Regions from separate parts of the Paenarthrobacter sp. RAF54_2 genome, predicted to be linked through region 1. Evidence: riboswitches for the same ligand, from Rfam matches in the RefSeq annotation. Region 1 holds a riboswitch; the other holds the start of a gene.

Region 1 (4,560 bases):
ACCGTGGGTGGACGGGTACGTGATCATGATGCAGGACAGGACGTCCTTGTTGGCCTCGATCTTGGCCGCCAGGTCTGCGTGATCGATCGTGCCGTCAGCGGCCGTAGCCACCACAACAACCTTCATGCCGGCGAGCACAGCAGATGCTGCGTTGGTGCCGTGGGCAGAAGCAGGAATCAGGCACACGTTTCGCTGGTCATCACCGCGGGACAGGTGGTAGCCACGGATCGCCAGGAGCCCCGCGAGCTCACCCTGGGAACCGGCGTTCGGCTGGATGGAGACCTGATCGTAGCCGGTGATCTCGGTGAGGTCGGCTTCCAGTCCTTCAATAAGCTCGCGCCAGCCAGCAGTCTGGTGATCCGGAGCGAACGGGTGGATCGAGGCGAACTCGGGCCAGGAAATGGCTTCCATCTCGGCCGTGGCATTGAGCTTCATGGTGCAGGAACCCAGCGGGATCATGGTGCGGTCCAAGGCGAGGTCCCGGTCGGACAGCTTGCGGATATAGCGCAACAGCTGCGTCTCGGAACGGTGCGTGTTGAACACGGGGTGCTGGAGGAAATCACTGGTGCGGAGCACATCAGACGGCAGCTCAAACCCGGCAGCGTCCTTCACCGGGCCGGCACCAAAAGCGACGGCTACCGCGGAGAGGACCTCCGGCGTCGTGGTTTCATCGAGGGAAACGCCAACCGTGTCAGCATCGATGCGACGCAGGTTGATACTGCGGGCTTCGGCGGCGGCAATGACTTTATCGGCCTTGCCTGGCACGCGGACAGTGAGGGTGTCGAAGAAGACTTCGGAGACGAGTTCGCGGCCGGCCTTCTGTAGGGTCGCAGCCAAAACACGGGCGTGGCCGTGGACAGTTTCAGCAATCGCCTTCAGGCCTTCCGGACCGTGGTAAACCGCGTACATCGAGGCCACGATGGCGAGCAACGCCTGGGCCGTGCAGATGTTGGACGTGGCCTTCTCGCGGCGGATGTGCTGTTCGCGTGTCTGCAGCGCGAGTCGGTACGCGGGGACGCCGGCGTTGTCCTTGGAAACACCAACGATGCGCCCCGGAAGCGTCCGCTCCATACCTTCGCGGACAGCCATGTATGCAGCGTGGGGGCCGCCGAAGAACAGCGGAACACCGAAGCGCTGCGCAGTTCCGACGGCGATATCGGCACCTTGTTCGCCCGGGGGCGTAATGAGGGTGAGCGCCAAAAGGTCGGCAGCGACAGTGACCAGCGCACCCCGTTCCTTGGCCGCCGCGATGACGCCGGAGTGATTGAATACGCGGCCGGAAACACCCGGTTGCTGCAGGACGATGCCATTGATGTCGCCGTCGGGAAGGCCCGCCGAAAGGTCAGCGATCTCCACTTCGAAGCCCAGCGCTTCGGCCCGGCCCTTCACAATGGCGATGGTCTGCGGGAGGAGGTCGGAGTCCAGGACGGTCTTCCCGTCCTTGGCAGTTTTGGACTTGTTGGCGCGGCGCATCAGCAGCACAGCCTCAGCCACAGCGGTGGCTTCGTCCAGCAGCGAGGCGTTGGCTACGGGCAGCCCCGTCAGGTCCTGGACCATCGTCTGGAAGTTCAGCAGTGCTTCGAGGCGGCCCTGCGAAATCTCCGGCTGGTAGGGCGTGTACGCCGTGTACCAAGCGGGAGCCTCGAGGATGTTGCGGCGGATGACCGGGGGCGTGACGGTGTCGTAGTAGCCCTGGCCGATCATCTGAACGGCGGTCTTGTTCTTGGACGCGAGCTTCCGCAGCTCGGCAAGGACCTGCACCTCGGTGAGGGCGTCCTGCAGCTTCAGTGCAGTGTCCTGGCGGATGGAATCGGGGACCGCAACGTCTACCAAGCCGTCTACGGAGTCGTAGCCGATGGCCTTGAGCATGGTGTCAACGTCGGCCTGGCGCCTGGCGCCGATGTGCCGGTCCGCGAAAGCGGTGGGGGTTGATTGAACAGTCAAGAGGAACTCCATGATTCAGGCGCCCTATGTGCGCCACGATGATGTGGGTTCCTCCCCGCTCTGTATTGGACCTGAGAGATTCCGCAGGAATGGTTGCCTGCTTGCACCGTCGGTGAGCCCGGTTACCCGGACTGCTTTCCAGAGTTGCCTCGCCGTGGCGGTACGTGGGCCTGAGAGATTCCTGGGGAGGATTTGCTCCTACGGCGCCTGACTGGATGTACCGGCAGGACTCTCCCGCCACAGATCAAAAGCATTGCGTCACGTCAGTGACACGGTTCACACCATAGCGGGTTATCTGGAAAAAGCGCAAGCAAGGGATACCTACCGATGCATTGCCTCATGGATCTGGAGAGCGAACCACAGTTGGGCAACCGTGGAGGTTTCACCCATGTCCAGGCCCGTCAATTCGCCGATCTTCCGGATCCGGTAGATGATGGTTTGCCGGTGCGCGAACAGGGCAGCGGCGGTCTTTTGCCACGAACGCTGCGAGTCCAAATAGGTCCTCAGCGTGACGAGGAGATCGCCTTCCTGGCTCTGCTCGTAGTCGAAAATCGGCCCCAAGAGACGCCGGACCAACGCAGTTCCTTCCTCGAAACCTGTCAGCCCCAGCCATGATGGTCCTTGCGCGTAGCGAGCCAATCCGAGCTTGTTCGCCCGGGCCGATCCGAGCGCCCAGAGGGACTCCTGCAGCGCGCGCTGAATGCCCGCCACTGCCGCCGGAGCGCTGATTCCGATCGCTGCATCCGCCCCGGCACAATGCACCAGGATGTCGTCCGGCACATCAGCGGGGACCACGACGTGCAGCCGGCTATTCCGCTTCAACGAAGCCGACGCAACCCCGTGCCGCCACAGTTCGATGTGCACGTTGGCCAGCCTGTCGCCGTCGTTCGCTGTTTTGTCTCCGGCGGTCTCGGACATGGAAACGAGCAGGAAGTCCTGCGGCGGAACCCCAAAAGTTGCCAGCCGGCTCTCCATCTCGGCCGCGCCCAAGCGCCCGTCCATGGCCTGCAGCAGGAACTCGCCAGCCAATCGGTGGCGGCCTTCCAACGACAAAACGATGCGCGAGAGCTGCAGTCCCAGCACGGTTGCGGCGTGCAGGAGTACGACGGCGTCCGGGTGCGGTTCGCTGTTGGGCAGCACCACGAGGAGCGCGTTGGCATGCGTCGGGATGTCCATGGTCAGCACGTGCCGTCCCCGGATCCGGTGCCACTGGAACTTCTTACCCGCCAAGGTCACCTGACCGGAAAGCGGTGCCCATTCATCCGCGAGGAACCCCGGGAGCGCCTGCCCTTCCGGGTGCCAGGGATGGAGGCAGCGGCGATCTACCACGAACAGCTCCGCGTCCAGCTCGGTGGCGAGCCGTTGGACGAGGCTCTGCCAATGGTCCTCGGAGGCTCCGGCCGTGCGGAGAAGGTCGTAAACCCTGGCCGTCTGCCGCAAGCGCCGCGACTCTTCGAGCAGGGAAGATTCAGCAACCGAGCGGGCGATCGCGATGAACGGCAGCGGGTACGGGACGTTGATCAGTGGCAACGGCAGCCGATCGCAGGCCGTCAGGAACTCCTGCGTCAGCGGGGGCGCGTGCATCTTCTCGCCGATCGCCAAGGCGCTTGCCCCGCTGTCCATGAGTGCCTCTGCGAGCGCCACTTGTCCCTCGGCGTCTGCGGGAATCGACAGCCCATTGGTCATCATGAGCTCGCCGCCGGTGACCCATTCCCACAGCCTGGGCAGGTCCGAGGTGTGGGCCCAGGTGATCCGGTTGTCGCGGCCTGTGTCACCGGCCAGGAGGGTGAGTCCCAGCTGCGGTTCAGCCACGAGCTCTGCGACGGTGATTGCCATCGGATGGGGTCCTGACTCTATGATTCCGGGGGCCGTTTCGGGCCGTTTAGACATTCGTCTAAGCGCCTCGGCCATTTGTAGTCAATGTACCGCTATTCGCCGTGACCCGCGTCACGAAGAATGGAATTACTTACTTCCCGCTCAATGGCGAGCACCCCCTCACACCAAGGATCCGTCAATGACAATTCACAAGCCCATCGGCCCTGTCGACGCAACCAAAGTCCCGCGGTATGCCGGCCTCGGCACCTTCGCCCGCCTCCCCCAAATCGACCGGGTTCCGGACTACGACATTGCTATCGTCGGTGTCCCGTTCGACGGCGGAACCTCCTTCCGGCCCGGCGCCCGTTTCGGTCCTGCCGCGGTACGCGAGGCCTCGCGTCTCCTCCGCCCGGGCTACCACCCGGAGCTGGACGTCGAACCCGTTTACGAAGCCCAGGTTGTGGACGCCGGCGATATCGCCTGCACTCCCTACGACATCTCCCGGGCAGTCCGCGAGATCGAGGAGCAGGCGTTGCCCCTGATCAGTGAGGACAAGCGGCTGATCTCCATCGGTGGCGACCACACCATTGCCTTGCCCATGCTGCGGGCGCTGAACAAGGTCCATGGGCCGGTGGCGTTGCTGCATTTCGACGCTCACCTGGACACGTGGGACACCTACTTCGACCAGCCCATCACGCACGGAACCATCTTCCGCAGGGCGTTCGAGGAAGGTCTCCTTGTGGAGGACAAGTCAATGCACGTAGGCATCCGCGGCCCGGTGTATGACCGTAATGACTTCCT
Region 2 (4,560 bases), on a different contig from region 1:
CCAACGGGCGGGAAGTACTTGTCCTGCTTGAGGTGGTGGACGGGGAACGCGGCCTGCTCACGCGGGTATGCGCGGTCCCAGTCAGAACTTACGACGGCGGCAGCCGTGTGGGGTGCCTTGCGCAGCGGCGAGCTCTCAACAGTGAAATCGCCGGTGGCGACTTGCTCGATTTCGGCGCGGATGGTGATCATGGCCTCGATGAAGCGGTCGATCTCCACGAGGTCCTCAGACTCTGTGGGCTCCACCATGAGGGTTCCGGCAACAGGGAACGCCAGGGTGGGAGCGTGGAAGCCGAAGTCGATGAGGCGCTTGGCAACATCTTCAGCTGTTACACCCGTGCGGGCAGTCAGTTCACGGAGGTCCAGGATGCATTCGTGGGCTACGAGCCCGCCCTCGCCGGTGTAGAGCACGGGGAAGTGCTCGTTGAGTCGGGAAGCGATGTAGTTCGCAGCCAGCAGCGCGGACTTGGTGGCTTCAGTGAGCCCCTGGCCACCCATGAGCTTCACGTAAGCCCAGGAAATCGGGAGCACGCCGGCCGAACCGAAGCGGGACGCCGAGATCGGGACGTCGTTGCCTTCGGTCCACGATGCAGCGTCACCTGGCATGAACGGTGCCAGGTGTGCCTTTGCCGCAACCGGGCCGACACCGGGTCCGCCACCACCGTGAGGGATGCAGAACGTCTTGTGCAGGTTCAGGTGGGAGACGTCGCCGCCGAACTTGCCGGGCTGCGCGAGCCCAACGAGCGCGTTGAGGTTGGCGCCATCGATGTAGACCTGGCCGCCGGCTTCGTGGATAGCGTCGCAGACTTCCCGGACGTCGGCGTCGTACACACCGTGCGTGGACGGGTAGGTGATCATGATGGCCGAGAGGGCGTCCCTGTGGGCTTCGATCTTGGCCTTGAGGTCAACGTGATCGATGGTGCCATCGGGAGCGGTGGCCACCACCACAACCTTCATACCGGCCAGAACTGCGGAAGCAGCATTGGTGCCGTGCGCAGAAGCAGGAATCAGGCACACGTTGCGCTGTTCGTCGCCGCGTGACAGGTGGTAACCACGGATAGCCAGAAGCCCGGCGAGCTCACCCTGCGAACCGGCGTTCGGCTGGATGGAGACCTGATCGTAGCCGGTGATCTCAGTCAGCTGGGACTCAAGATCGGTGATCAGTTCACGCCAACCCTGGGTTTGGGAATCCGGAGCGAACGGGTGGATCGAAGCGAACTCCGGCCAGGAGATTGCCTCCATCTCAGCCGTGGCGTTCAGCTTCATGGTGCAGGAACCCAACGGAATCATGGTGCGATCCAATGCCAGGTCACGGTCCGAGAGCTTACGGATGTAGCGCAGGAGCTGGGTTTCGGAGCGGTGCGTGTTGAACACCGGGTGCTGCATGAAGTCGCTCGAGCGCTCCACGGAAGATTCCAGCGCAAAGCCCTCAGCGGATTCAAGCACCTTAGCGCCGAAGACATCCAGGACGGCGCGAACAATCTCTGATGTAGTGGTCTCGTCAACAGAAATGCCCACCAGATCAGCGTCAATGCCGCGCAGGTTGATGCCCTTGGCCTCGGCAGCAGCTACAACCTCGTCCGCCTTGCCYGGAACGCGGACTGTGATGGTGTCAAAGAAGGACGCGTGAACGACCTCGACGCCGGCGGCCTTCAGTGACGCTGCAAGGGTGCGGGCGTGACCGTGGGCGGTTTCGGCGATTGCCTTCAGGCCTTCGGGGCCGTGGTAGACGGCGTACATGGAGGCGACGATGGCCAGCAACGCCTGCGCGGTACAGATGTTGGACGTGGCCTTCTCGCGGCGGATGTGCTGCTCGCGGGTCTGCAGCGCCAAGCGGTAGGCGGGGACACCGGCGTCGTCCTTGGAAACGCCCACCAGACGGCCCGGCATGGAACGCTCGAGACCCTTCTGGACGGCCATGTACGCGGCGTGCGGGCCACCGAAGAACAGCGGAACGCCGAGGCGCTGGGCGGAACCGACGGCGATGTCCGCACCCTGCTCGCCCGGAGGCGTGATGAGCGTCAGCGAGAGAAGGTCTGCTGCGACCGTGACCAGTGCACCGCGTTCCTTGGCGTCAGCGATGACCGCGGAGTGATCAAACACGCGGCCGGAAACGCCGGGCTGCTGCAGGACGACGCCGTTGATGACGCCCTCCGGGAGGCCGAGCGAAAGGTCGGCGACCTCAACTTCGAAACCGAGCGCCTCAGCGCGACCCTTCACGATAGCGATGGTCTGCGGGAGGCAGTCGGCGTCGAGGACGGTCTTCCCGTCATGGGCTGCCTTGTTCTTGTTGGCGCGGCGCATCATGAGCACGGCCTCTGCCACAGCTGTTGCTTCGTCCAGCAGGGAGGCGTTGGCGATCGGCAGGCCCACGAGGTCCTGGACCATGGTCTGGAAGTTCAACAGAGCTTCCAGGCGGCCCTGCGAGATTTCCGGCTGGTACGGCGTGTAGGCGGTGTACCAGGCCGGGGATTCGAGGATGTTCCTGCGGATAACCGGCGGCGTGACGGTGTCGTAGTAGCCCTGGCCGATCATCTGGACGGCAGTTTTGTTCTTGGACGCAAGCTTGCGCAGCTCAGCCAGCACCTCGACTTCGCTGAGCGCATTTTCGAGCGTGAGGGCAACGTCCTGGCGGATGTCGTTGGGAACGGCCGTATCAACCAGCGAATCAACGGTGTCGTAGCCGACCGTCTTGAGCATGGTGTCAATGTCGGCCTGGCGGCGGGCGCCAATGTGCCGATCGACGAAGGTGGTGGAGGCTGAACTAACCGTCACGAAGGAACTCCATTACTTGGGCGGCGTTTGGGTACGCCACAGTGGCTGGGTTCCTCCCCGCTCTGTATTGGACCTGAGAGTTTCCGCGTGTTGCTTGCACAACCATCGCTTGCACCGTCGGTGAGCACAGCATCTTTTCCGCGCCAAAGGACGCGGCAAAAGGCCTGCTACTTTCCAGAGTTGCCTCGCCGCGGCGGTGCGTGGGCCTGAGAGATTCCTGGGGAGGGTTTGCTCCTACGGCGCCCGCATCACTTGCTTGCAGGACTCTCCCGCCGCAGATCAAAGGCATATTCAATTGTTTGCGTGCCCCAGTAAAGGCGCACCACAAGGCTCAATTGTCCTACGTTGGGAGCGTCGCCGCAAATGGATGACCCGCTACTTGCGGAGCCGGTCCAGGACTCCCAGCAGGATCTCGACGTCGGCCTCCCGCCCGGCCTTGCCGCCTTCCCGGCCACCCTCGAACATGGCGTTGAAATACAGGCCGTCGCCCATGTAACTGACGGCCTTGGCAACCTCCGGACCAACATCCTCGGCCAGGACGTCCAACCACTGCTGCTGGATTCCGGCAAACCTGTGGCGGGTCTCCTCATGGGCAACTTCGGCCAGTCTCGTGGCAGCAACGAATGCCCGATCCATGGGAGTTCCGGCCCACAGTGAGGTCCGAATGAAGTAGGCAGCGCTGCCATCTGGCGCCGTCTTCATTTTTTCGATGTCTGCCTGGGCCAACTCATCCAAGCGCTCCAACAGAGCGCTGATCAGCGATTCCTTGTTGGGGAAGTGGTAAAGCAGTCCGCCCTTGGAGACCCCTGCCCGCTTGGCGACTGCGTCAAGCGTGGCAGCCCGCTCCCCCACTTCGATAAGGAGGGCTTCGTAGGCATCAAGGACTGCATCCCTGGCAACTGGCTTGCGTGGCATGACTACATCATTCCCTACGGGGTTGGCGGTGCTGAATTTGAAACTGTACCGTCTAGACGGTACAGTAACCTTTATGTTCACGCCGTCCTCAACCCAAGCGCCCCGCTCCACTCGTACCTTGACGGGTCAGGCAGCACCGTGGCGCGATTGGACGGCCCTGGCACTCCTGATGTTCCCGGTGCTGCTGGTGGCCGTCGATAACACCGCGCTCACGTTCGCCCTGCCGGCAATTGCCCGCTCCTTGGATGTGGGTGGCGTGCAGCTCCTATGGGTCATTGACGCCTACCCTCTCGTGTTGGCGGCGCTGCTGGTTTCCATGGGCAACCTCGGCGACAGGATCGGACGACGGCGGCTGCTGCTGATCGGCAGCACGGGCTTCGCCGCGGTTTCGGCTGCTACAGCATTCGCGCCTTCCGCGGAATGGCTGATTGCCGGCCGCGCCGCACTTGGCGTATTCGGCGCGATGTTGATGCCTTCAACGCTGTCCCTGATCCGGAACATCTTTGTTGATCCGAACCGTCGGCGGCTCGCGATCGCCGTATGGGCTGCCGGATTCTCTGGTGGCGCAGCCCTTGGCCCGATCTTTGGCGGCTGGCTGGTGGAACACTTCTGGTGGGGTGCGGTCTTCCTGGTAGCGACCTTCCTCCTCCTGCCCCTCCTCGCCTTCGGCAGGGTCCTCATTCCCGAATCCAAGGACGCCAACCCTGGCAGGGTGGACGTGCCCAGCATCGCGCTGTCCGTGATCACCATGGCTCCGTTCGTGTACGGCATCAAGGAATTCGCTGTTCACGGATTCGGGGCGTCGGCAGCGGCCTTCATGGTCTTCGGCCTGGTGATGGGCATTGTGTTTGTGCGTCGCCAGCGGCGGATC

Evidence for each region. Region 1 has a riboswitch for glycine ahead of gcvP (aminomethyl-transferring glycine dehydrogenase). Riboswitches for the same ligand answer to the same signal wherever they lie in the genome.
Region 2: another riboswitch for glycine. It lies ahead of gcvP (aminomethyl-transferring glycine dehydrogenase); the one in region 1 lies ahead of gcvP (aminomethyl-transferring glycine dehydrogenase).

What each region holds. Positions count from the first base shown of each region.
Region 1 is NZ_JBFRDV010000012.1:5,441-10,000, forward strand. Features, by position in the region: gene gcvP (aminomethyl-transferring glycine dehydrogenase) at 1-1,944, opposite strand, end outside; glycine riboswitch at 2,093-2,191, opposite strand; gene AB4Y87_RS13290 (PucR family transcriptional regulator) at 2,266-3,780, opposite strand; gene speB (agmatinase) at 3,959-4,560, shown strand, end outside.
Region 2 is NZ_JBFRDV010000043.1:12,363-16,922, reverse strand. Features, by position in the region: gene gcvP (aminomethyl-transferring glycine dehydrogenase) at 1-2,774, opposite strand, end outside; glycine riboswitch at 2,827-2,958, opposite strand; glycine riboswitch at 2,959-3,056, opposite strand; gene AB4Y87_RS25205 (TetR/AcrR family transcriptional regulator) at 3,150-3,689, opposite strand; gene AB4Y87_RS25200 (MFS transporter) at 3,763-4,560, shown strand, end outside.